DNA from 2 places in the Brevibacillus sp. BC25 genome. Region 1 is predicted to be linked to the other one. Evidence: a T-box and tRNA genes for the amino acid it is inferred to sense, from the RefSeq annotation. Region 1 holds a T-box; the other holds one or more tRNA genes.
The links. A T-box is a leader RNA that pairs with one kind of tRNA and senses whether it is charged. The one in region 1 lies ahead of serS (serine--tRNA ligase), so its partner is inferred to be a tRNA-Ser.
Positions count from the first base shown of each region.

Region 2: it has a tRNA-Ser gene. The T-box ahead of serS (serine--tRNA ligase) is inferred to sense a tRNA for this amino acid. The anticodon was not compared.

Region 1 covers NZ_AKIX01000105.1:4,871-7,960, reverse strand. The annotation lists gene aceB (malate synthase A) at 1-10, opposite strand, end outside; gene PMI05_RS23810 (hypothetical protein) at 7-237, opposite strand; gene serS (serine--tRNA ligase) at 430-1,710, opposite strand; T-box leader at 1,764-1,989, opposite strand; gene pdxT (pyridoxal 5'-phosphate synthase glutaminase subunit PdxT) at 2,122-2,697, opposite strand; gene pdxS (pyridoxal 5'-phosphate synthase lyase subunit PdxS) at 2,708-3,090, opposite strand, start outside.
Region 2 covers NZ_AKIX01000029.1:17,688-20,777, forward strand. The annotation lists gene PMI05_RS08145 (ribonuclease H-like YkuK family protein) at 1-92, opposite strand, end outside; gene tadA (tRNA adenosine(34) deaminase TadA) at 277-759, shown strand; gene PMI05_RS08155 (pseudouridine synthase) at 799-1,518, opposite strand; tRNA gene PMI05_RS08160 (tRNA-Ser) at 1,678-1,766, shown strand; gene PMI05_RS08165 (RNA polymerase sigma factor) at 1,910-2,440, shown strand; gene PMI05_RS08170 (penicillin-binding transpeptidase domain-containing protein) at 2,424-3,090, shown strand, end outside.

The DNA of each region.
Region 1 (3,090 bases):
CAGTATTCAAAACAGCTCCTCCTCCCTCACTCCAAAGTTATTATGATACAGATTGATAAAATGTTTTTTATTATATAACAGTAGTGGCAAAAAAATGTCCTTACTCCTGATTCCCGCTGCCACTACAATGGCTGCAGCATACATGTCCGTCTCCCAAGCAATTGTGGCAAGCCGCTCCGTTGGCATCACGACCAACGCCTCCACATCTTGGGCAATTTTGTTCTCCGTTTCCTTCACACCGATAGCAGTCCATTCTCCATTCCTCCATTTCTGTATTAAAACAATATTCTTAAAATTTGTTTTTATTATATAACAGAGATTAGTACAGTGCAACACGTTTTTTAAAAAATTCCACCTGTATTAGTACACAATATAAAACAGCCCTTGACCCGCTATGGATCAAGAGCTGCTTTCCAAATCTCTCGCTTATTACTTTTGTGCGATCTTGTCTACTCCGCCCATGTACGGACGAAGAACTTCTGGAATCACGATTGCTCCGTCTGCATCTTGGTAGTTTTCCAAGATCGCTGCTACTGTACGTCCAATCGCCAAACCAGAACCATTCAATGTATGCACGAATTCTGGCTTCGATTTTGTATCGCGACGGAAACGGATATTGGCACGGCGCGCTTGGAAATCTTCAAAGTTCGAGCAAGACGAGATTTCACGGTATGTGCCGCCGCTTGGAATCCAAACTTCCAGGTCGAATTTCTTCGCAGCCGTAAATCCTAGATCGCCTGTGCACATGCTCAGGACACGGTATGGCAGACCAAGCAGTTGAAGCACCTTCTCAGCGTTTTTCACCAGTTTGTCGAGTTCGTCATAAGACTCTTCTGGTTTCACGAATTTCACCAGCTCAACTTTGTTGAATTGATGCTGACGAATCAACCCACGCGTATCACGACCAGCAGAACCCGCTTCCGAACGGAAACATGCGCTGAAAGCAGTGTAGTAGCGAGGGAGATCCGCTCCATCCATGATTTCATCACGATGCATATTGGTGACTGGCACCTCTGCAGTTGGAATCAGGAAGTAATCTGGTCCCTCGATTTTGAATGCATCCTCTTCAAACTTAGGCAATTGGCCCGTTCCCGTCATACTCGTACGGTTGACGATATACGGTGGGATCACTTCTTCATAGCCATGTTCATTCGAGTGCAGATCCATCATGAAGTTCATCAGTGCGCGCTCCAGACGTGCGCCCAAGCCTTTATAGAAAACAAAACGGCTTCCTGTTACTTTTCCCGCCGTTTCAAAATCGAGAATGCCTGCTTGGCTAGCCAGCTCCCAGTGAGGCTTAATCTCGAAGTCAAATGCACGTGGCTCTCCCCATGTCCAGGCAATCACGTTATCGTCTTCTGTCGTACCGATCGGCGTGCTTTCGTGCGGCAGGTTCGGGAGGCTCAGCAAAATGAACTCCAGCTGCTCATCCAATTGACGCAGCTCTTCATCCAAAGCCTTGATGCGCTCATTTACTTCTTTCATTTCAGCGATCAGATGGTCTGCATTTTCCTTATTTCGTTTCATAACCGCTACTTGCTCGGATACCGTGTTACGCTTATTTTTCAGCGCTTCTGCTTCTTGGATGACTTCGCGACGCTTTTCATCTACTTCTACGAATTGATCCAACGCAGAAATATCTTCATTGCGGTGAGCCAAACGGCGTTTTACTTCTTCCAAATCCTGGCGTAATACTTTTACGTCCAACATGTGTAAATCCCTCCGAATCGTATTGAAAAAAAACAAAAAACACCCGTCCCCTGGTAAGGGACGAGTGTTGTATACCCGCGTTGCCACCCTCGTTGACACATGCAGCAATCCTTCATGCATATGCCCACTCTTCCGTCATAACGGGACGGTTCCGGACAAAGTTGTTGTTCCTTTGCCACTCCGAGATGGATTCCTTCACATCACCGGATCGGTTCGCACCTACCACCGACTCTCTAGGCCTGGCTCTTGTGAAGTACTTGTTCTCATCATCGCATTCTTATTCATGAATACTATTATTGTTAACTGTACTACAGGATCTATACGTATGTAAAGAGTAGCCCGCCTCGATCTTTTCAGAAAAAAAGAAGATCGGCGCCTTTTTTACGGCCGATCTTCCAGTATGACAGCTAGCTAGCTTCTGTATTCCTTGACCATGTCGAGGAAGTATTTGTGCAGTCTTGTATCTTCGGTCAATTCTGGGTGAAAGGCTGCTGCCAAATAGTGACCGCTCCGGGCGACAACAATCTTGTCTTCGTGCTTGGCCAAGACTTGACCGTTCTCTCCCACTTCCATGATATATGGTGCTCTGATGAACACTGCCGGGTAATCTGCCGCCACACCCGCAACAGGCATCAAGGCTTCAAAGCTCTCCTTTTGGCGACCAAAAGCATTCCGCTCGACTTTGATCTCCATCAACCCTAAATGGCAATCGTCTTGTCCTTGAATCCGTTTGGCCAGTAGAATCGCTCCTGCGCAAGTTCCGAAGATCGGCTTGTTCACCTTACCGAACTCTTGAACCGCCTCCATGAATCCGTACTTGTGCATCAGCTTGCTAATCGTGGTGCTTTCTCCGCCGGGAATGACCAGCCCGTCGAGGTCATCCAGTTCTTCTACTTTTTTGACCGGGACAGCTGTGGCACCAACCTCTTCTAGCATTCGCACATGTTCTGCTACAGCTCCTTGTAGAGCGAGTACGCCGATTTTCATGCTACTCACCTTACCAGCCGCGCTCTTGCATGCGATCAGCTTCACGAATCTTGGAGATTTCGATTCCTGGCATTGCCGTCCCCAAGCCTTTGGATACGCGAGCAATCAGTTCGTAATCCGTGTAGTGGGTGGTCGCTTCCACAATCGCGCGAGCAAACTTCTCTGGATTCTCTGATTTAAAGATACCAGAGCCTACAAACACGCCATCGGAGCCCAATTGCATCATCAGGGCAGCATCTGCTGGTGTTGCTACTCCACCTGCTGCGAAGTTTACGACTGGCAGCTTACCTGTTTTGTGTACCTCTTCAAGCAGTTCGTATGGGGCACCCAGGTTTTTGGCTTCCGCCATCAGTTCATCGTAGGACATGGCTTGCACTTTGCGGATTTGGGACA
Region 2 (3,090 bases), on a different contig from region 1:
TCGATGTGGGAAAACACTTCTTCTTTTGCCAGTAGACCTCTAGTCGGACTGTGAAAGCGATCAAATAACGTATTTGCAGAGGTTAAGCCCACTCACATCCCTCCAGAAAGAGGCTAACAGAGATTTGCATACTTCTTCCTTACATCATTAATGTATGTAATCTCTCAGATAGTATGTGAACGGGTAGGGACAAAAACTTCTTGAATCAACTTTTTTGGGTAAAATGGTCCGTTTGTTCGGGACGAAAGACTGTTTTTGAAGGAGCTTTAGGGAAACGTGATACAAACAAATGAACATGATTATTATATGAAACAAGCCATGGAAGAGGCCCGGAAAGCCGCTGCGATTGGCGAGGTTCCGATCGGTGCGGTCATCGTGCGCGACGGGGAAATCGTAGGTCGCGGCTACAACTTGCGTGAAACACAAAAAGACCCTACCTTGCACGCGGAATTGATCGCGATACGGGAGGCAAGTGAACGCTTGGGTGGATGGCGCTTGATCGGATGTACGCTGTACGTGACGTTGGAGCCGTGTCCAATGTGTGCGGGTGCAATCGTTCAAAGCCGCATCGAACAGGTCGTGTATGGCGCTCGCGATCCGAAGGCGGGCTGTGCTGGGACATTAATGAACCTGCTCGCGGAACCGCGCTTCAATCATCAGGTGCCAGTCATAGAGGGTGTGCTTACAGAGGAATGCGGGCAGATGCTCAAGGACTTCTTTCGTGGATTGCGAAAAAAAAGACAGCCGGTACAGGAATGACCGGGCTGTCTGGACAAACCGTCTGCATGCAGGCGGTTTTTATTTGTTTACGTTTTGCAGCATGTGCAGCTCTTCTTCAGTCAGTTCGCGATACTCACCAGGGGCAAGGGACGGGTCAAGGTGAAGCGGGCCCATACGAATCCGTTGCAGATAGGTGACCTGCAGGTCGAAAGCAGCAAACATCCGCTTTACCTGATGGAACTTTCCTTCCATGATAGTGACACGAATCTCTGATGTTTCTCCCGAAGAGAGAATCTCCAGCTTGGCTGGCAGTGTAGTAAAGTCCTCTAATTCCACGCCTTTGGCGAACTCCTGTACGTGGTGCTCAGTGACCCGGCCATCGATGTGTGCAAAATACTCCTTGTCCACTTTCTTTTTCGGGGACAAGAGGCTATGGGAGAGCTGACCATCATTGGTCAAGAGCAAGAGACCCTCTGTATCAATATCCAGTCGGCCTACCGGATGCACCTTGATAGCCCACTCGTACGGGAGCAAGTCCACTACGGTTTCATGAACATTGTCCTCTGTAGCAGAAACCACTCCAGGCGGCTTGTTCAGCAAAACGTATACCCAGCGCTTAAAGTTAAGTGGTTCTCCATCCACAAGAATTTCCTGTTCCTCGGCAATGACATGCATCCCAGGGTCTGTTGCGACAACGCCGTCCACGACGATCAGTCGCTGTTTCACTAATGCTTTCACTTCCTTGCGTGTGCCGATTGCCATATTGGCCAGCACCTTGTCCAAACGTTCACGTTTCATATATGTTCCTCGCTTTTCTTCTGATCGGATACCAATCGTGTGTGCTGTTATTAGTTTGGCCTAATGAGCCGCGCAAATCAAGGGGAATGCAGAGGAATGAGTCTTGCATTTTTGACTATATTTTGCTATAGTAGATAATGTTTCTGACAAACTAAATATGGAGAGATACCCAAGTGGTCATAAGGGGACGCACTCGAAATGCGTTAGGCGTCGTGAGGCGTGCGTGGGTTCGAATCCCACTCTCTCCGCTTAGATTTTTCGGATCAAAGAGAATGAAGCATATTTTTGCCAGTGCGGCAGAGATATGCTTCATTTTTTTATATCACAAAAACTGTAAGCAAATTTTAATTTTGCGTCTAATAAGATACAAACTTCATAAAGGAGCGTACGAATGGATTCCGATGACCGAATAGAGCGATGGTTCCAGCAATACGGCCATGATATTTACAATTACCTCGCGTATTTTACCGGACGTAGAGATGTAGAGGATTTAGTCCAGGAAGTTTTTACGAAGGCGCTAAGAGCCTTATCAAGTTACGAAGGAAGGGCACAGCCCAAGACATGGCTTCTGACCATCGCGCGCCATGCAGCGATCGATTATAGGCGTAAGCAAAAAATGATGGACTGGTTTCCCGAAAACGTCCTCCGACTCCTCACTTCCAAAGAGCGTACACCTGAGAAGGCATTGGTGTTAAAGGAACAATTGCAGGAAGTTTATGAAGCGATGAATCACTTGAAAAGCACGTATCGAGAGGTTCTAATCCTGCGATTGATAGAGGGAGTATCTACAGCAGAGACGGCAGAAATCTTGGGCTGGAGTGAAGCAAAAGTCAGCACGACGCTCCATCGAGCTATCAAGGAATTGCAAAAACAAATGGGCAATAGCGGCAGGGAGGTCAATCTACATGACGCCATCTTTTGAAGAAAAAGAGATAAACACAGTGCTGCAAGCATTTCCGTCGCTTCAGATGGACGAGGACAAACGATGTGAAATCGCGAGTCATATCCGTCGAGAAAGGGAGCTGCTCGTACAAATGAAAAGGCGAAAAAAGTATGCCAAGTTCATCGGGGGCGTAGTTGCTTCATTTGCTTTATTGTTTATCGCTTATCAGTGGATGCCTTCGGAGGTAACCCCATCCGTGCCAAGTGCACAACAGATGAATATAGAGGAGGATCAAAAGGCACAAGCCGCGGGAACGACATCCCAAACAGATATGGTTCTGACCCTCGATTCACAAATTCAGGAGTATATAGAAGAAGCGATACATAAGACCGGTAAAGCCTATCAGCCCGAGAATATGACAGTAATCGTTACCGATCCAAATACTGGGGAAATTCTTGGGATGGGGAATCTGAAAAGACCAACTGACCAGGTTCCACACATAGTCAGGGCGATACCAGATCCTGTGGCCGCATTTCCGATCGTGACGTTGGCGGCTGCTATTGAAGAGGGGAAGTATGATGACAACGAAACTTATAAGTCCGGAACCTACGAGATTACCCCCGGCAAGTTTATAAAAGACCATAATGTTGGTTATGGCTGGGGACAGATTACGTATTTAGAAGGTATCC